Regions from separate parts of the Allobosea sp. GW822-FHT05A11 genome, predicted to be linked through region 1. Evidence: predicted binding sites of a transcription regulator. Region 1 holds the regulator's gene; each other region holds the start of a gene.
What was found. Region 1 encodes LexA, which represses DNA repair genes until DNA is damaged. Its sites were predicted from a motif close to TGTTCNNNNTGTGTTCNG; they were not measured.

Region 1 (6,644 bases):
GCCTTGAACCTGCAAAGCCCGAAGTCCTGCGCGGCGGCACGCCGGAGGAGAACGCGGCGGCGCTCAACGCCGTGCTCGCCGGCGAAAAGACCGGCTTCCGCGACATCGCCGCCTTCAATGCGGCTGCGGCGCTGCTCGTCGCCGGCAAGGCCCGGGATTTGAAGGACGGCTTCGCCCAGGCGACGGCCGCGCTCGATTCCGGCAAGGCCAAGGCGACGCTCGCCGCGCTCGTCAAAGCCTCGAACGCGTGAGGCCGGCATGACCGACATCCTCGCGACGATCGAAGCCTATAAACGCCAGGAGATCGCGGCAGCCAAGGCCGCGGTGCCGCAAGCCGAGATCGAGCGCCGGGCACGTGCGGCCGGCAAGCCGCGCGGCTTTGCTGACGCGCTCGCAAACAAGCTCGCTCAGGGCACGCCGGCTCTGATCGCCGAGATCAAGAAGGCGAGCCCCTCCAAGGGCTTGATCCGCGCCGATTTCGACCCGCCTTCGCTCGCCCGCGCCTATGCGGCCGGCGGCGCGGCCTGCCTCTCCGTCCTGACCGATGCGCCCTCCTTCCAGGGGCGGCCGGAGTTCCTGACGCAGGCGCGCGAGGCCGCAGGCCTGCCCGCCTTGCGCAAGGATTTCCTCTACGAGCCTTATCAGGTCTACGAGGCCCGCTCCTGGGGCGCCGACTGCATCCTGATCATCATGGCCGGTGTCGACGACGCCACCGCCAGGGCGCTGAACGAGACCGCGCGCGAACTCGGCATGGATGTCCTCGTCGAGGTCCATGACGATGCCGAGCTCGACCGGGCGCTCAAGCTCGAAAGCCGCCTGCTCGGCATCAATAACCGCGACCTGCGCAGCTTCAATGTCGATCTTGCGGTCACCGAGCGACTGGCGCCGCGCGTGCCGGTTGATCGGATCGTCATCAGCGAAAGCGGCATCTTCACGCATGAGGACATCGCCCGGCTCAATCCGATCGGCGTCAACAGCTTCCTCGTCGGCGAGAGCCTGATGCGGCAGGCCGACGTCACCGCCGCGACGCAGGCGCTGCTGACCGGCAAGGCCGTCGCGGCGTGAGCCGGCTCAGCCATCTCGACGCGCAAGGCCAGGCGCATATGGTCGATGTCGGCGGCAAGGCCGAGACGACCCGCATGGCGACCGCCGAGGGCCAGGTGGTGATGGCGCCGGAGACGATCGCGATCGTGCGCGACGGCAACGCCAAGAAGGGCGACGTGCTCGGCACCGCGCGCCTCGCCGGCATCATGGCGGCGAAGCGTACGCATGAATTGATCCCGCTCTGCCACCCGCTGCTGCTCAGCAAGATCGCCGTCGATCTCGCGATCGACGAGGCCCTGCCGGGCGTGCGGGTGCGCGCGGAGGTGAAGATGAAGGGCCAGACCGGCGTCGAGATGGAGGCACTCACTGCCGTCTCCGTCGCCTGTCTCACCGTCTACGACATGGTCAAGGCCGTCGACCGGGCGATGCGGATCGAGAACATCCGCCTGCTGCACAAATCCGGCGGCCAGTCCGGCGATTACGAGGCGAAAGCTAGCTGATGGCGCTCACCCCGGTCCCCGTCGCGCGCAAGGCGCTGCTCGACAGCATTCCGGGGCCGACCGGGGCGGAAACCCTACCGCTGGCGCAATGCGCCTGGCGGGTGCTCGCCGGCGAGGTCAAGGCGCTCAGGACGCAACCGCCCTTCGCCAATTCGGCCATGGATGGCTATGCCGTGCGCGGCGACGAGATGGCGGAAGGCGTTTCGCTCACTGTCATCGGCGAATCCGCTGCCGGCCGGGCCTTCGATGGATCGGTCGGGCCGGGACAGGCCGTCCGCATCTTTACCGGCGCGCCGATGCCTGAAGGTGCCGACACCGTCCTGATGCAGGAGGATGCCGACGGCGTCGGCGGCCCGGTGATTCAGGTCCGCGTGCCGCCGGCGAAGGGCAAGTTCCTGCGCGCCGCGGGGCTCGATTTCCACGAAGGCAACGTGCTGCTGCAAGCCGGGCGCGTGCTCGACAGTGCCGCGCTCGGCCTTGCCGCTGCGATGGGGCATCCGACTTTGCCTGTCCGGCGGAAGCCTCGGGTGGCGATTCTCGCCACCGGAGACGAACTGGTGGCGCCGGGCGAGCCGGTCGGCCGCGACCAGATCGTCGCCTCGAACTCGTTCTCGCTCGCCGCTTTGGTCGAGAAGGCTGGTGGCACTGTCATCGATCTCGGCATCGCCCGCGACGACCATGCCGATCTCGCCAGCAAGATCGCGCAAGCCCGCGAGGCCGATGCCGATGTGCTGATCACGCTGGGCGGTGCCTCCGTCGGCGCGCATGACCTCGTGCAGGAGGCATTGACGCGCGCCGGCATGGCCCTCGGCTTCTGGAAGATCGCAATGCGGCCGGGCAAACCGATGATGACCGGGCGCCTCGGCCGGATGGTCGTGGTTGGGTTGCCCGGCAATCCGGTCTCCTCAATCGTCTGCGGCCATCTCTTCGTGCTGCCCTTGATCGAGGCGCTGCTCGGCATAGCGGATGCCGATCGCGACCGCAGCATCCCCGCCATTCTCGGCCGCGACATGCCCGGTAACGACGAGCGCGAGGATTACCTGCGCTCGGAGCTCACGCTGACGCCGGAAGGCTGGGTGGCGACGCCCTTCGACCGGCAGGATTCCTCGATGCTGGGAACATTGGCGCGGGCGCAGGCCCTGACGATTCGGCCCGCCCATGCCGCTCCCGCGAAGAAAGGCGAGGCCTGCCGCATCCTGCCCTTGCGGTAGCGGCTTGCGGAACACAAGCAGAACGCGTATGGTGTTCGTGCTTTGTTTCGAATCTGCGCATTGAGGGGCTGGCGGCGACCATGCTGACACGCAAGCAACACGAACTCCTGCGCTTCATCCAGGAACGCTTGCGCGAGAGTGGCGTGCCGCCCTCCTTCGACGAGATGAAGGATGCGCTCGACCTGCGCTCGAAATCCGGCATTCACCGCCTGATCATGGCCCTGGAGGAGCGCGGCTTCATCCGCCGCCTGCCGAACCGGGCGCGCGCGCTCGAAGTCATCAAGATGCCGGACGGGCTCGGCGCGCCTCAGGCGCGGCCCCGCTTCAGCCCGGCCATCGTCCAGGGCGGCCTGGGCTCACAGCCCAGCATGGCCAAGCCGCGCCCTGCCGAGGACGACAGCCGGCATTCCATCGCCATCCCGGTGATGGGCCGCATCGCGGCGGGTACGCCGATCTCGGCGATCCAGAGCCGCAGCCACACCGTCTCGCTGCCGCCGGACATGCTCGGCTCCGGCGAGCATTACGCGCTGGAAGTGCGCGGTGATTCGATGGTCGAGGCCGGCATTCTCGATGGAGACACCGTCGTCATCCGCAGGCAGGACACGGCCAATACCGGCGACATCGTCGTGGCACTGATCGATGACGAGGAAGCGACGCTGAAGCGCCTGCGCAAGCGCGGCTCCTCGATCGCGCTCGAAGCGGCGAACCCGGCCTACGAGACCCGCGTGCTCGGCCCCGACCGGGTCAAGATCCAGGGCCGGCTGGTCAATCTGATGCGGCGCTACTGAAGGCGTTCGGTGTCGGCCTCGGCTTCGTTATCGGCGGCCGGTGCGGGCTGTGCGGTGACCGACTGATTGGTGGGACGCGTGCCTGGCTCCGTCAGGCGCCGCTCGCGCCGGCGGCTCCAGGGCCGCTCACTGTCGGACTGCTCCGCGATATGGCTGCTCCATCCCGACGCCGTCCGGTAGAGCGAGGTCGCGCCGTCGCGCGATAGCATCATGCGCTCGACCAGCCTGGCCTTGCAGGTGCCGCCCCAGGGGACGGCGGTGACGACGAGGTCGGCGCGCTGGCAATCCTCGATGATGGCGAGTCGCTCGCGCGTATAGGAGATTGTGCGCTTGTCGGCGGTCTGCGCAACGCATGCCAGCCGGTCGCAGGCGATGCCGGCGCGCAAGCTGGGATCGTTGGGCGAGCGGCTGTCGCCATCGGCGGCGAGCCATTGCTGCAGGACGAAGCGGCTGGGCTTGCCCGCGATGGCGAGGCGGCCATCGGGACCGCGCACCGCCAGCCCGGAGCCGTCGCGCTCGATCAGGATCTCCGGCCGCTCCGGCTTTCCGGCGAACGCGACGCCGAGGATCAGCGGCAGGGCCGCAAGCCAACGCCAGGCCGTGGTCCAGAGCGTCAGCCAAAGAAGCGTTAGCGCGAAGCCAGCCAGCACGCCTGAGCCGAAAGCCGCCACCGTCACGGTGGAATGGTCGATGGCCGCGACCCAATGCGCCACCTTGAGGACGACGTCGGAGGCGAGCCCCATCAAGGCCCAGGCCGGCCAGTCCAGCCCGAACGGATAGGCGAGCACGCCGAACACCGCCGCCGGCATGACGAAGAGCGAGACGAAGGGCAGCGCCATGGCGTTGCCGAGCAGGCCGAAGGGATTGAAGGTCTGGAAGTGATAGGCTCCGAAGGGGGCTGTCGCGGCCGTCGCCAGCATGGTGGTGACGAGGATGCCGAGCGCCGCCGTCCAAACGGCTCCGAGCGGCCAGGGCAACACGCGCGGCGGCTCGGTGCGGCTTCGCCCTTCCCAGCGTTCCGCGAAGGCGATCAGCGCCGCGACCGCACCGAAGGACATCTGGAAGCTCGGCCCGAGCAAGGCCTCCGGCTCGCGCAGCAGCACGATCATCGCTGCGAGCGCGAGATTGCGCATGCTGAGCGCGGCGCGGTCGACAAGGATCGCGCCGAGCATGACCAGCGTCATGATGAGCGAGCGCTCGGTCGCGACATCGCTCCCGGAAAAGATGCAATAGGCGGTCGCGCCGAGCATCGCCGCTGCCGCCGCGATCTTCTTGACCTGCCAATGCAGCGCCACCGTCTGCGACAGGACCAGCAGCGCCCGGACCAGCCAGAAGATCGTGCCGGCGGCGAGCACCATATGCAGGCCCGAGATCGAGACAATATGTTATCTGATTATTTTACTTCGATCCCGTGCAATGCTTGCCTCTCAGGATCCAACTCAAGCCAAACTATTCACTGTCGATTCCGTGCGCACCCCGGCTTCTTCATATCGCCAATCCGGGATCGACCAGACGCGGATCCTATCCAGCAAATCAGAATCATTGACCGTGACGTGCAACCTGGGCACGTGTGGCGCTAGGCTTCGATCTAGGAGGAACGGCCGATTTCATCCGCAGCATTGACCGATGCCGCCTTCGAAGAAAGGCCTTCCACGCACCCTTCCCTAACCCCGCGTGAGCACATCGCGCGAGTCGCGGATCGCAAGATCAAAGGGTTTCTGGGGACGATCGATGAAACCGGCGAATATTACGATTCGGTCCACAAGCAGAATCAGAGCCTGTCGCAGCACATCATAGCGGACTACCACGGCCGGTTCCTGATCGAGCTGATCCAAAACGCCAACGATGCGCACGCCAAATGGCGGCGCGATGGCGAGATAGCCTTGCTTCTGGCCAGCGACGAGGGCGATTGCGGTACTCTCTACGTAGCAAACCGGGGCCAGCCTTTCGGGCGCAAGAACGTCGATGCCCTTTGCGAAATGGGTCTGTCCAGCAAGCCCCCAGGCGAAGCCGTCGGTAATAAGGGTCTGGGATTTCGTAGCGTGCGTCACGTGACCGACACGCCCGAAATCTTCTCACGTATGGTGGAGGATGGTCCAGGGACCGGCTTCGACGGCTATCGCTTCACCTTCGCCCGCGGTCCCGAACTCGATCCGCTGCTGCCGGATGATAGGAGGAGAGAGCTGGCGCGCGATGATCTGCCGGCGTTCTACATTCCCCGATGGATCGAGGAGGTCCCGGCAGCCGTTCTTGAGTTCGCGGAGCGCGGGTTTTCCACCGTCATCCGACTGCCGCTTCGAAATGCCCCGGCATTGGAGGTGGTGCGGACGGAAATGGTCGGTCTCGCGAAGGCCGACGCCCCGATGCTCCTGTTCCTGCGGCGGATCAGCAGGCTCGAGGTTCGCATCGAGGGGCAGAAGCTCCCCGAGCAAGCCATGTCGCTGGTTTTCGAAAGAAGCGAGGCGACGGTGGCCGACGGTTCCGGCCCCATGCTCGTGGATCTCGGTGTGAGCGGACGATTCTGGGTCGCCCACACCGACATCAACGAGTCCGAGATGCAGGCGGCGGTAACCCACGGCCTCGAATCGGGAGCGCTTCCGCAGAGTTGGCGCGGCTGGAAAGGCGCCGGTGAGGTCGCACTCGCCGTACCTCTGGGCGACGAACGCCCCGGCTTCAATCCCCGTCTGTACACGTTCCTGCCCATGGGGCGTGGCGCGACCTCGCCATTCCGGGGACATTTGCACGGCAGCTTCTTTCCAAGTTCGAACCGCGTGAGCCTCGACCCCACCGTTAGGGTGAACGCGTTGGTCTTGGAACATGCCGTCGAGCTGGCTTCGGAGACGGCCCGGTGGCTAGAGCTTCGCAGCGCGATGGAAAGGGACGTCACGGTTCCGATCGTCGCGGCGGTCCGGGCAGCCGTGGACCTCTTGCTCTGGAAGACGCCAACGAGCCTCCTCGAGCGCGATGCGGAAGTCGATGCCGACGAAGGGGAAGAAGACGATGCGATCGACCTCGGCAAGGCCATGGCCGCCGAGATTGTGCGACGCTGGTCGGCGACCTCGTTGGCCGACGCTGCGTTCGTGCCGTGCTTGGGCGATTGG
Region 2 (6,644 bases), on a different contig from region 1:
GCGCGTCTTCGCCGATTTCGGGGCCGACGTGATCAAGGTCGAAAGCCCGCCTGGGCTCGATCCCAACGAGAACATGAGCGGGCCGCGCCTCGGCTACGACATGCAGAACCTGCATCGCAACAAGCGCTCGCTGGCGCTCAACCTCAAAACGCCAGAGGGCAAGGCGATCCTGATGAAGCTCGTCGACGAGGCCGATCTCATCGTCGAGAACTTTCGTCCGGACGTGAAGGAGCGGCTCGGGCTCGATTTCGAGACGCTGCATGCGCGCAATCCGCGGCTGATCCTGGTCTCGATCTCCGGCTTCGGCCAGTCCGGCCCGTACCGGACGCGCGCGGGCTTCGACCAGATCGCGCAAGGCATGGGCGGAATGATGTCGGTGACCGGGCTGCCGGGGCAGGGGCCGGTCCGGGCGGGAATTGCGCTCGCCGATTCCTCGGCCGGGCTTTATGGCGCGGTGGGCGCGCTGGTCGCGCTGCAGGAGCGGGCGGTCTCGGGCAAGGGGCAGTGGGTGCAGACCTCGCTGCTCGAAGCCCAGATCGCGATGATGGATTTCCAGGCCGCGCGCTATCTCGTCGAGGGCTCGGTGCCACCGCAATCCGGCAACGATCATCCCTACCAGACGCCGATGGGCGTCTACCGGACGCGCGACGGCGCGATCAATCTCGGTGTCGGCGGTGAGGAGCAATGGCGCGCGTTCTGCCGGGCGATCGGGCGGCAGGAATGGGGCACCGATGCGCGCTATGACAGCTCGGAGAAGCGCTTCGCCCGCCGGCCGGAACTGCGGGAACTGATCGAGGAAGTCTTCGCCGCGGCCGACAGCGCCCATTGGCTGGAGGCGATGGAGCGCCATAGCGTCCCGGCCGGGCCGATCTATGCGGTCGACGAGATGTTCGAGGACCCGCAGGTGCGTCATCTCGGCATCGCCAAGCCGCTGAACCACCCCGAGCTCGGCGATATCCGCCTGATCGGCCAGCCGGTGACGCTGTCGCGCACGCCGGCCGATGTCGCGACGCCGACGCCTGCGGCCGGCGCGCATAACGACGAGATCCTGGCCGAACTCGGCTATGACGAAACCGGGCTCGCGCGCTTGCGGGCCGATGGCGTGATCTGACGGAGAGCCTGCGTGAACGACGAAATCCTGTATGCGGTCGAGGGCGGGGTCGGCACGATCACGCTCAACCGGCCCCAGGCGCGCAACGCGCTGACCTTCGCCATGTATGAGCGCATCGCCGAAATCTGCCGCGACCCGGCCGCGCATGGCGATCCGCGCGTCATCGTCATGACCGGGGCGGGCGACAAGGCCTTCGCGGCCGGCACCGACATCGCCCAGTTCCGAGCCTTCTCCGGCGCCGAGGATGCGCTGGCCTATGAGGAGCGGATCGAAACCGTGATCGGCACGATCGAGAGCTGCTCGGTGCCGACGCTTGCGGCGATCTCCGGTGCCTTCACCGGTGGCGGGGCGGCGATCGGGCTCGCCTGCGACCTGCGCATCGCGACGCAGACCGCGCGTTTCGGCTTCCCGATCGCGCGCACGCTCGGCAATTGCCTGTCGATGGAGAATTACGGGCGGCTCTACGCCATTCTCGGCCCGGCGCGGGTCAAGGACATCGTCTTCACCGCCAGACTGGTCGAGGCGGAGGAGGGCGCACGGATCGGGCTCTATAACGAGCTGGTACCGGACCATGAGGCGCTAATGCGCCGGGCGCGCGAGCTGGCGGAGATCATCGCCGGCCATGCGCCGCTCACCATACGCGCGACCAAGGAGGCGATGCGCCGCCTGACCGCCGCCGCTGCCGCAGGTGTCGACGGCCACGATCTTGTGACGCTCTGCTACACCAGTGCCGATTTCCGTGAGGGCATGGAAGCCTTCCTCGGCAAGCGGACGCCGAACTGGAAGGGCAGATAGCGCCCTCCCAGTCTGCGAGATCGCTCAGGCCGGCTTTCCGAGCTGCCCGAGCTCGTGCAGCAGGGCTGCGCCGGTGCGAACGCCGCTATGGAAGCAGTCCAGCGTCATGTTCTCGTTGGGGGCGTGGTTGGCCTCGTCGTGATTGGCGTAGGGCGTCACGAAGGCGGGAATGCCGAGGATCTTGGTGAAGACGTAGTTCGGCAGGCTGCCGAAGCCGGCCGGGATCAGCAGGGGCTCCTCGCCCTGTGCCGCCACGAAAGCGCGGCGCAGTGGCGCGGTATAGGGCGAGCCGATTGAGGTCTTCGAGGGCTGCATGCCCTTCTCCTCGCAGATGAACTCGACCTCGGGCGCGTGCTTTTCGACGTGAGCCCGGACCTTGCGGATGATATCCTCCGGGTCCTGCGCCTCGACGAGGCGGATGTCGCATTTCACCAGCGCCTCGTTCGGCAGCACGGTCTTGGTGCCCGGCCCGCCATAGCCGCCATGGAAGCCGTTGATCGTCAGCGTCGGCCGGAAGCAGAGGCGCTCGTAGAAGGGGCGGTCCGCCGGCGCGTCGAGGCGCGCGAGGCCGACCCCCTTCTTGAAGGCCTCGATGTCGAGCGGCAGGCGCTCGACCGCCTCGAGCTCTTCGGCCGTCGGCGGCTCGATGTCGTCATGCAGCCCCTCGATGGTGATCTCACCTTCGGGGTTCTTCATCGTCGCGAGGAGATGGACCAGCGTCCAGATCGGATTCGGCACGACGCCGCCGAAATTGCCGGAATGGACGTCGCGGCTGGCATGGCGGCAGCGCAGGTCGAAGGAGACGACGCCGCGCGAGCCGAACTTGATGGAGGGTGCGCCGCTGGCATGGCGCGGGCCATCGGCAGTGACGGCAAGGTCGGCCTTCAGCAGATGCGGGTTGGCGCGGACGAAGCCGGCGATGTTGGGGCTGCCGATCTCCTCCTCGCCCTCAAGCACGAGGATGACGTTGCAGGGCAATTCGCCATGGACCTTGAGATGGGATTCGATCGCGAGGATCTGGGCGAAATGCTGGCCCTTGTTGTCGCCGACGCCGCGCGCATAGAGCCTTCGGTCGCGGATCGTCGGCTCGAAGGGCGGCGAGACCCATTTGTCGAGCGGGTCCGGCGGCTGCACGTCGTAATGGCCGTAGAGCAGCACGGTCGGCTTGCCCGGCGCCTTCTCCCAGCGCGCGACGACGACCGGGTGGCCCTCGGTCTGGATCAGGCTGGTCTCGAGGCCAATCTCCGTGAGCAGATCGACGAGCAGCAGGCCGACCTCGGCGATGCCGATATTCTCGGCGCTGATGCTGGGGTGGCGCAGATACGCGATGAGGCGGTCGAGGAAGGCGCTGCGGTTGGTCTCGATATGATCGAAGACCGCGGCGAGTGCGTCTGAGGAAGCCATAGCCATGCCTGACAGGAGAGGAATCCGTGCCTCCCGCCGGGCGGGGGCGCAAGCGGCGGCCGTGCGGCCACCGAAGGCAGCCTAGACGCGGGACCTGTGGCGCTCAAGCGCGGGTGGGGCTGTCGCGGCGACTGGCGGCCCTGCGATTTTTGCTGGGCGGCTCGGGGCTTGTCACGTTCTTGTTTTGTTCTATAATGAGATATGCAGCTCGTTCTCGACCTCGACGGTGGGCGAGAGTTTCGGCCGCGAGAAGGCCGCCGCCCGCCCCGCTATTTTTTCGCGCTCCTTCCGGATGCGGATGTCGAACCGCAGATTCACGGATTGGCGCAAGCCCTGCACGAACGGCTTCGCCCCATGAAGCCGCCGCGTGGCTTGGGCAAATACCATGTGACCTTACGTGGAATTGCGGTGCCCGATGGGCCGTTCGGGCAGACCGTCGAGATGGCACGCACGATTGCAAAGGAGATTCAAAAGACTTCCTTCGCAGTCAAACTCAACCAGGGGGCGAGTTTCGGTGCCGCGCCGAAACATGCTTTCTCACTGACGACGTGGGAGGACTTGCCTGGGGTCAACGGCTTGTCAGTCTCTCTTGACGGAGCCTTACGGCGGGCCGGGATCATGACTGACAAGCAGAAATTCTGGCCACACGTGACTATATTCTATGATCGAATTGCGCGCCCGCCCATCGATGTGCCGGCGTTGCACTGGCAAGTGCGAGAGTTCTTCCTGATCGAGAGCATCGATCGCAGGCCCTATCAGATTCTGGGCTCCTGGCCGCTCGGCTGAGCTCCATGCAGTCGTGCAAGGCCGGTTTGCGGCAATCGGGAGCGCGTGCCGTTGCTTTGGGCGCGGCCGGCTCTATCGTTCCCGGCCGAAGCCTCATCCGATTCAGACGGAGCCTTTCATGGCCGATTTGTCCGCTTTCCCGATCACCAAGCGCTGGCCCGCCGCGCATCCCGACCGTATCCAGCTCTATTCGCTGCCGACGCCGAACGGCGTGAAGGTCTCGATCGCGCTGGAGGAGCTGGAGCTGCCCTACGAGCCGCATCTCATCGATATCGGCAAGAACGAGACCTGGGGGCCGGAATTCCTGTCGCTGAACCCCAACGGCAAGATCCCGGCGATCATCGACCCCAACGGCCCGGACGGAAAGCCCTTCGGCCTGTGGGAGTCGGGCGCGATCCTGCTCTATCTCGCCGAGAAGACCGGCAAGCTCCTGCCGAAGGACCCTGCCGCCCGCTACGAGACCATCCAGTGGGTGTTCTTCCAGATGGCGGCGATCGGGCCGATGTTCGGCCAGCTCGGCTTCTTCCATAAATTCGCTGGCCGCGAATACGAGGACAAGCGCCCGCGTGATCGCTACGCCAACGAGAGCAAGCGCCTGCTCGGCGTGCTGGAGAGCCGGCTGGCGAGCCATACCTGGATCATGGGCGACGACTACAGCATCGCCGATATCGCGATCCTCGGCTGGGTGCGCAATCTCGTCGGGTTCTATGGCGCGGGCGAGCTCGTCGACTATGCCAAGCTGACCCATGTGCCGATCTGGCTGGAGCGCTGCCTGTCGCGCCCGGCCGTGCAGCGCGGCCTCGACAGCCCGAAGCGTCCGGCCTGAGAGGTTCGCGACGTGGCTATCACGATCTACGGCATCAAGAACTGCGACACGATGAAGAAGGCGCGCTCCTGGCTCGACGGCCATGGCGTCGCGGTCGCGTTCCATGACTACAAGGCGAGCGGGATCGACAAGGCCTCGCTTGAGCGTTGGGTCAAGGAGCACGGCTGGGAGACGGTGCTGAACCGCGCCGGCACGACCTTCCGGGCATTGCCGGAGGCCGAGAAGCAGGGGCTCGATGCCGAGAAGGCGATCGCGCTGATGCTGGCGCAGCCCTCGATGATCAAGCGGCCGGTGCTCGACTTGGGCAAAGGCAAGACGGTTGTCGGCTTCAAGCCGGAGATCTACGCGGCGGCGGTGCCGAAGGGCTAAAGCCCGCGCATGACGGCGGCGAAAGGCCATCCGGCGCGCGGGTCTCTTCCCTAAATCCGCGCGCTGCTCTACCTCGCAGGCCATGACCGTTCAGCCCCAAGCCATGCAGCCCGAAACCGCTGCCACATCCGAATTCACCTTCAAGGTCGCGGCCCGCGACGGCGCGGCGCGCACCGGCGCGATCAGCATGCCGCGCGGCGTCATCCGCACGCCGGCCTTCATGCCGGTCGGCACCGCCGCGACCGTCAAGGGCATGTATCCCGAGCAGGTGAGGGCGCTCGGCGCGGATGTCGTGCTCGGCAACACCTATCACCTGATGCTGCGGCCCGGTGCCGAGCGTGTCGCAAAGCTCGGCGGCCTTCACAAATTCATGAACTGGCCGCACCCGATCCTGACGGATTCCGGCGGGTTCCAAGTGATGTCGCTCGCCAATCTGCGCAAGCTGACCGAGGAGGGCGTGACCTTCCGCTCGCATATCGACGGCTCGAAACATGTGCTGACGCCGGAGCGCTCGGTCGAGATCCAGAACCTGCTCGGCTCCGACATCGTGATGCAGCTCGACGAATGCGTGGCGCTGCCCTGCGAGGAGAAGATCGCGGAGAAGGCGATGCGGCTGTCGCTGCGCTGGGCGGAGCGCTGCAAAACGGCTTTCGGCGACCATCCCGGACGGGCACTGTTCGGCATCGTGCAGGGCGGGGACGTGCCGCATCTGCGCGTCGAGAGCGCGCGCGAACTCGCTGCCATGGACCTCAAGGGCTATGCCGTCGGCGGGCTCGCGGTCGGGGAGCCGCAGGACGTGATGCTGGCGATGATCGAGACGGTGGAGCCGCATCTGCCGCAGGAGAAGCCGCGCTACCTGATGGGCGTTGGCACGCCGGACGACATCGTGAAATCGGTGGCACGGGGCATCGACATGTTCGACTGCGTGATGCCGACGCGGGCCGGGCGCCATGGCCAGATATTCACCCGCTTCGGCCGGATGAACCTGAAGAACGCCAAGCACGCGGAAGACGCGCGCCCGATCGACGAGCAATCCTCCTGCCCGGCGGCCAATGGCTGGTCGCGCGCCTATCTGCACCATCTCGTCAAGGCCGAGGAGATGCTCGGCAAGATGCTGCTGACCTGGGTGAACCTCGCCTATTATCAGGACCTGATGGCGGGCCTGCGCGCCGCCATCGCCGCCGGGCGCCTCGACGACTTCATCGCCGAGACCCGCGAAGGCTGGGAAAGGGGCGAGCCGGCTTGAGCACGGGCCTCGCCCTGCTGCCTCTCAAGATGGCGCTCGCGGCCTCAGTGGTCGTGAGCTGCTCGATGCTGGCCGAGCGCGCCGGGCCGTTGATGGCGGCGATGATC
Region 3 (6,644 bases), 460 kb from region 1:
TGCGCCGCGAAACGCAGCACCCGGTCGCGGCCGAAACGGGTGACGAGCCGGTCGACCAGGTCGGCCACCGCCTCCTCCTCGACCGCGCGGCCATCGAGGCTGTGCTGCGGCGTGTCGAGCGGCTCGCAGAGCGGCACTGCGAGCTTGATCGCATCGAAGCCGAAGCCGGGATCGAGCGGATCGGCCAGGGTCTCGATGCGCTCGCGATAGAGCCGGAGCAGCGCCTTGGCATCGCGCGAGGGCCGGCCGGTCTCGATGGCGAGGCGGCGTACCGCTCCGTCGCTGCGGAAGAAGCCGAGTTCGAAGATACGACCGCCCTCGCCGCGCATCTCCAGCACCCGCGCCGCCTCCCCGATCAGCCTGACGACCACGGCCTCAAGGCTCGCCGGATCGGCGAAAGGCTCGGCGAATTGGCGCTCGACCACGCAGTCGGGCGGCGGGCGCAAGGGCGTGATGCGGCGGTCCTCATGGCCGAGAATACGCCGAAGCTTGACCGCCAGCGCCTCGCCGAAGCGGGCCGAGAGCGTTTCCGAAGGGCGCTCCGCGAGATGGGCCAGCGTCTTGAGGCCGGCACGGGAGAGCGCGATCACGGTCTCGGCGTCGGTATCCAACGCGGCGGTCGGCAGCGGGCGCAACAGCGCCTCCTCCTGGCCGGGCGGGATGATGCCGCCGCGGCCGTGCCGCGCGCAGGCACGGGCGGCGTCAGGCGTGCCGGCGATGGCGGCTTTCACCTTGAGGCCGCCGTGCTGCATGGCGCGCCCGGCAAGATTACCGAGCCCCCTCTCTCCGCCAAAGAGATGGGCGCAGCCGGTGATGTCGAGGATCAGGCCATGCGGCTCGTCGAGCGCGACCAGCGGGGTGAAGCGGTCGCAGAAACCGGCAAGCGCTTCGAGGAATTCGTGGTCGGCCTGAGCTTGCGTCTCCAGCGCGACGAGATCGGGAATGCGAGCGCGAGCATCGGCCAGCGTCATCCCGCGCGTCAGGCCGAGATCGACGGCGCGCTGGTCGCAATCGACGAGGCGCAGGGCGTTGCCCTGCATCTCGGTCAGTACGTGCGGCTTCTCAGCCGGCGCGCCGGAGGCCGGTATCGCGCCCGTCCGCCGCAATCTGTCCGTCGCCAGAAAGGGGAACCAGAGGGCGAGATAGCGGCGCGGCATGGTCTGTCCGGAAAGATCGATCGAAAAGGCTGCATTCCGCAAAGCGATGTCGGTCACGGTCCCACTCCACACGCCACTCACGCTCGGCCACGCCACCACGCTGGCGCAGCAATCTCAGGGCGAAGGCCGGCGCGCCCGGCGCATTCGCCTCCAAGGCCCGCGAGGCCAGCGCCCTCACCTGCCAGCGCGTGCGCGCCGCGCTCGGCGCCTCGGCAGCGGCCACGCGCAGCAGCAGCACCGGCACGCCCGAGGCTTCCGCCGCCAGGGCGAGACGGCGGCTTGCGGTCAGATCGAAAGGGCGCGGCTCGCCCCAGGGCTCGATCAGCACGGCGCCCAGCGCGGCACAGCGCGCCGCCTCGGCGCCCGCCCGCAACACGCCCTCGCCGTCGCGCGCCCGCACCAGCAGGAGGCGTGACGGATCGAGGCCAAATTCGTTCAATCCCGGCGCGTGCAATCGCCCGGCTTCGGCATCGACGAAATCCTGCCGCGCCCACAGGATGGAGCGCTCGCTGGAGCCATTCCGCGTTTCTTCACGCGAGCCGGGGGCGGCTTCGCTCGAAAATGCTCCGGCCTTCTCATCTGCCGCCCCCGCCCGCAGCGCGAGGCCGAGCGCGAAGCCGGTCGCGGCGGCGAGATCGGCGACCTCGGCAGCGTAAACCTCATGCAGCGCCGCCCGCGCGAGCCCGCCGTTCAGGGCTTCGTCCAGCCCAGGCACGCCGAGGCCGATCCGCCCGGCCGCAACCGGCCCGCCCCGCAAGGCGGCCTCTGAGAGGCTGCGGCGCAGATCGGACAGGGTCGAGGCGGTTTCGGGCATGGGGCAAAGCTTATGTTCTCTCTTTGTTCTTTATAGAACGCTCCCCACCGGAAGGCGAGTCGAGTCTTCCCCGCCTTCCCCATGCCCCTGCCAGAGAGTGACGCGGGGCGGGTCTCGTCATTCCGAAGCTGCTTGCGCAAACAGCTCTCGAGGCCACGGCGCTGACTTATGCAGAGGCGCGTTCGGAAGAGCAGCGCCCGGAATATCCGCTCCGCCGAGGCTCTCGGTTTTCATTTATCGCAATTTCTTCACGCGAACCGACGCCCACTTCGCTCGGAAATGCTCTAGCCTCAGCGGCATGTGGGGGATTCTCTCGACCTATTGGCCGCATATCCTCGCGGTCATCACGATCGCGCTGTCGGCCGTCGCCGGCGCGCATGCGGTGATGACCAAGGACGAGGTGCGCGCCGCCATCGGCTGGGTCGGCGTCATCATCCTCTCGCCGATCATCGGGCCGCTGCTCTACGCCATCGCCGGGGTCAACCGCATCCGCCGTGCCTCGATCCTGGCCCAGCGCCCCGGCCATGGCATGGCGGCGGCCGATTTCCATGTCGAGGACGAGGCGGTCGCGACGCATTTCGGCCGGCGCTTCCTCGCGCTCAAGACGCTCGGCGACCGCGTCGCCCGCCACCCCCTGACCACCGGCAACCGCATCGACACGCTGGAAACCGGCGACGAGGCCTATGGCGCGATGCTCGCCGCCATCGCGGCGGCTGAGCGCAGCATCATCCTGGAAAGCTACATCTTCGACCGGGACCCGATCGGCCTGCGCATCGCCGATGCGCTGATCGAGGCGCAGAAACGCGGCATCGCGGTCCGGGTGCTGATCGACGCGGTCGGAGCGCGCTATTCGGTGCCGAGCATCGCCGGGCACCTGCGCGAAGGCGGGGTCGCGGTCGACGTCTTCAACGGCAACATCATCATGGGCCTGCGGCTGCCCTATGCCAATCTCAGGACGCACCGGAAGATCATCGTCGTCGACGGAATCATCGGCTTCATGGGCGGAATGAACATCCGCGAGGGTTTCACCCGCGAATTCGCCGGCGACGCCTTCGCCCATGACACGCATTTCCGCATCGAAGGGCCTGTGGTGGCCGATCTCTTCGCCGTCGCAGCCGAGGACTGGTGCTTCGCCACCGGCGAAGCACTTGCCGGCCCGGCCTGGGAGATTCCGGAGCTGGCGCGGGGCGGTATGCCGGTGCTGGCGCGCGCGGTGCCCACGGGACCGGATTCCTATCTGGAAACCAATCACAAGCTGTTGATGGGTGCACTGTCGGTGGCGCGCCAGTCGGTCAAGATCATGTCGCCCTATTTCCTGCCCGACCAGGAGCTGATCAGCGCGCTCGTCACCGCGGCGCGACGCGGCGTCGACATCGATATCGTCGTGCCCTCGGTCAACAACCTCGTGCTGGTCGACCGCGCCATGACCGCGCAATTCGACCAGATCCTGAAGAATTATTGCCGGATCTGGCGCTCCACCGGTGCCTTCGACCATTCCAAGCTCCTCGCCGTCGACGGGAGCTGGGCCTATGTCGGCTCCTCCAATCTCGACCCGCGTTCGCTGCGCCTGAACTTCGAGATCGACCTCGAGGTTCTCGACCATGGATTCGCCCGCGCGATCGAGCGCCGGATCGAGACGGTGATGTCGACTGCGACCCCGGTCACGCTTGCCGGCCTGCGCGCCCGGCCCTATGTCATGCGTCTGATCGACAGGCTGATCTGGCTCGGCTCGCCCTATCTCTGAGCCGAAGCAGTCATATCCCTGATGCCAGAGGCGCCTAAACCGTTGCCCGCCCTACCAAGGCGGGTCCGGAGCACGAGCCGGCGGAGCGATGCAGAAGAAGAACCAGAGCCTGCCCGCCAGCATCATCGCCTCGCTGCGCCAGCGCAACAACCGCCCCGGCACCGTTTCGGCCGGAGAGAACGGTCGTGCTGGAGGCACGCTGGTCGCCTCCTATAACGTCCATAAATGCGTCGGCGTCGATGGCCGCTTCGATCCCGGCCGGATCGGGCAGGTGATCCGCGAGATCGCGCCGGATGTCATCGCCCTGCAGGAGGCCGACAAGCGCTTCGGCGCCCGCCACGGCCTGCTCGACCTCGCCCGACTGAAAGACGAGACCGGCCTCGTCCCTGTTCCCGTGGAAAGCACCAATGCCGCGGCGCATGGCTGGCACGGCAATGTCGTGCTGTTCCGGCAGGGGCTGGTGCGCGACGTCCATCAGGTCTCGCTGCCGGGGCTGGAGCCGCGCGGCGCGCTGGTCGTCGATATCGACCTCGAGAGCGGCGCGGCACTTCGGATCGTCGCGGCCCATCTTGGCCTGCTCAGGCGCTCGCGCTCGCAGCAGGCCCGGATGATCATCGACCTGATGCGCAGCCGGGACGAGCGCCCCACCCTCCTGCTCGGCGATCTCAACGAATGGCGCCTCGGCGGCCGCTCGGCACTGAGCGCGCTCGATGCCGCCTTCGGCGCGATGCCCGTGCCGGTCCCGAGCTTCCCGGCCGGGCTGCCCTTGCTGGCGCTCGACCGGATCATCGCCAACCGCCCGGAAATCCTGTCGCAGGTCGCGGTCCACGATACGCCGCTCGCGCGCATCGCCTCCGACCATCTGCCGATCAAGGCCTTCGTCGATCCGGCCATGGCGGCGCTGCCGGTCAGCGGTCCCGATTTCATGATCGCGCCGGCCGAGCCGGCGGGCCCCGGCAGGGCAGCCTTGCATGCCAGGGAGGCGCCCCTGCCCCTTCCCGCGTCCTCACCAGGCGGCAAGGGACGCGCGGGCAGCAATCGCGAACTCGTGCGCAAGGCCGGCGCCCAATTGAAGCGCGCCGTCAAACGCACCTTGCGACGGCCGGACGCCCCTTCCCGCTGATAGGCCGTTTGGAAAACCCCTTAGCCCTCATCCTGAGGAGCCATTCTGACAGGAATGGCGTCTCGAAGGATGCTCCAGGAGGCTCAGGAACCATCTGGAGCATCCTTCGAGACGCGCCTGCGGCGCTCCTCAGGATGAGGGCTCCTTATTTCAGACAGCCTCTGCAGAGCACTGCTTCATGCGGGCAATGCGCTTCAGCGCTGGCCAATCCTGGTGAAGCCTGCTTTCTGGATTCATCAGCCGTCTCATGGCGCAGAATCAGATGCCGGATAACTTGGCCGAGCGCCCGAGCGCGCCGCAGCTCTTCCTGATCTTCACGCGGATCGGGCTGACCAGTTTCGGCGGCGGCCTGAGCGGCTGGATGCTCCGGGAATTCGTGCAGCGCCGGCGCCTGATGAGCGAAGAGGATTTCCTCAACGGGCTCTCGGTCGCGCAGGCCCTGCCCGGCGTCAACGTCACTAACATGGCGATCTGGATCGGCTACAAGCTCGGCGGACGCAACGGCGCCATCGCCTCCTGGCTCGGCATCGTCGTGCCCGCCGCCTTCGTCATCGTCCTGATCGGCAGCGCCTTCGCCTCGCTCAGCAGCTATGAACTCAGCCATGTCGCCCTGAGCGGCGCGGCTTCGGGCGCGATCGGCCTGTCGCTGGCGATGGGGCTGACCGCCGCGCGCCGGGTACCGCGCCGGGTCTTCCCGCTCGCGATCATGGCCGCGACCTTCGTCGCAGTCGCGATCCTGAAATGGCCATTGCTCTGGACGGTGCTCGGCTTCGGCTCGCTCAGCGTCGCCGTGACCTACCGGGACGGTTGAGCGACCGGATGCAATCCCTGCCCTTCAGCATCCTGCTCGTCTTCCTGCCGCTCTCGCTGGTGACCATCGGCGGCGGCCAGAGCGCCATCGCCGACATGCATCGCCAGATCGTCGAGGTGCATCAGTGGATGAGCGCCGCGCAATTCGTCGACGCCTTCGCGATCGCGCGGCTGGCGCCGGGGCCGGGCTCGCTGCTGGCGACGCTGATCGGCTGGCAGATCGCCGGGTTCTGGGGCGCGCTCGCCGCCACCGCCGGCATCTTCGGGCCGACCGCCTTCCTGATCTACGGGGTCGCCCATATCTGGTCGCGCTACGAGGGCGCCCGCCTGCTGCGCGCCCTTGAGAAGGGCTTGCGACCGGTCGCTGCGGGCATGATCCTGGCGGCGAGCTATGTGCTGATCCAGTCCCTCGACAGCGGCTGGCTCGGCCGCGGCATCGCGCTGGTCTCGACAGCCCTGCTGATGCTGACGCCGGTCAATCCGCTCCTGCTGATCGCCGGCGGCGCCGGCTGTTTCGTCGGGCTGCACCTGCTGGCACTGATCTGACCGCCGCCCGCGGAGCCGGGGCCAAGGCTCCAGTTTCACTGGCCACGGAACATTGAACAAAACCCCTTCCTATTTGTTCAGATAGGGCTTTACACAACAGATTATTGTAATAACTATATTATATCGAAGGCTTTTCTTTTGAATTATAGCAATTATTATATTGCTATCACACAAAGAATCAACTTGCGAATCCTTTGATAGGACTATTACACGCCCCGGACATGGGACTGGGGTTACGTAATGAATAATAATTCTAGATTGGCTTTCCTGGCAGCTTTGCTGTCGACAACAGCTCTTTCGGTGGCACAGGCACAAACGCAAGCGCCGCAGGTCAATGCGCCCAGCAGCGAGCAGATGATCCCGCTCGACCAGATCACGGTCACGGCATCGCGCGGCGAGAAGCAGGCTCTCGATGTTCCCGGCACCGTCAGCGTGATCACGCGGCAGGAA

Region 2: a site for LexA is predicted at 3,485-3,502, ahead of AC1RLU_RS15660 (2'-5' RNA ligase family protein). Genes of this name have one in related genera too.
Region 3: a site for LexA is predicted at 1,985-2,002, ahead of AC1RLU_RS07985 (ImuA family protein). Genes of this name have one in related genera too.

The regions. Positions count from the first base shown of each region.
Region 1 is NZ_JBXAMI010000002.1:111,618-118,261, forward strand. Features, by position in the region: gene trpD (anthranilate phosphoribosyltransferase) at 1-251, shown strand, start outside; gene trpC (indole-3-glycerol phosphate synthase TrpC) at 259-1,065, shown strand; gene moaC (cyclic pyranopterin monophosphate synthase MoaC) at 1,062-1,544, shown strand; gene AC1RLU_RS05975 (molybdopterin molybdotransferase MoeA) at 1,544-2,755, shown strand; gene lexA (transcriptional repressor LexA) at 2,836-3,543, shown strand; gene AC1RLU_RS05985 (ComEC/Rec2 family competence protein) at 3,537-4,925, opposite strand; gene AC1RLU_RS05990 (protein NO VEIN domain-containing protein) at 5,163-6,644, shown strand, end outside.
Region 2 is NZ_JBXAMI010000004.1:365,280-371,923, forward strand. Features, by position in the region: gene AC1RLU_RS15645 (CaiB/BaiF CoA transferase family protein) at 1-1,111, shown strand, start outside; gene AC1RLU_RS15650 (enoyl-CoA hydratase/isomerase family protein) at 1,124-1,906, shown strand; gene AC1RLU_RS15655 (M20/M25/M40 family metallo-hydrolase) at 1,931-3,310, opposite strand; gene AC1RLU_RS15660 (2'-5' RNA ligase family protein) at 3,512-4,096, shown strand; gene AC1RLU_RS15665 (glutathione S-transferase N-terminal domain-containing protein) at 4,215-4,922, shown strand; gene AC1RLU_RS15670 (ArsC family reductase) at 4,935-5,291, shown strand; gene tgt (tRNA guanosine(34) transglycosylase Tgt) at 5,374-6,537, shown strand; gene AC1RLU_RS15680 (hypothetical protein) at 6,534-6,644, shown strand, end outside.
Region 3 is NZ_JBXAMI010000002.1:568,307-574,950, forward strand. Features, by position in the region: gene AC1RLU_RS07980 (Y-family DNA polymerase) at 1-1,157, opposite strand, end outside; gene AC1RLU_RS07985 (ImuA family protein) at 1,063-1,914, opposite strand; gene AC1RLU_RS07990 (phospholipase D-like domain-containing protein) at 2,270-3,715, shown strand; partial or broken gene AC1RLU_RS07995 (endonuclease/exonuclease/phosphatase family protein) at 3,804-4,601, shown strand; gene AC1RLU_RS08000 (chromate transporter) at 5,101-5,649, shown strand; gene AC1RLU_RS08005 (chromate transporter) at 5,658-6,194, shown strand; gene AC1RLU_RS08010 (TonB-dependent hemoglobin/transferrin/lactoferrin family receptor) at 6,495-6,644, shown strand, end outside.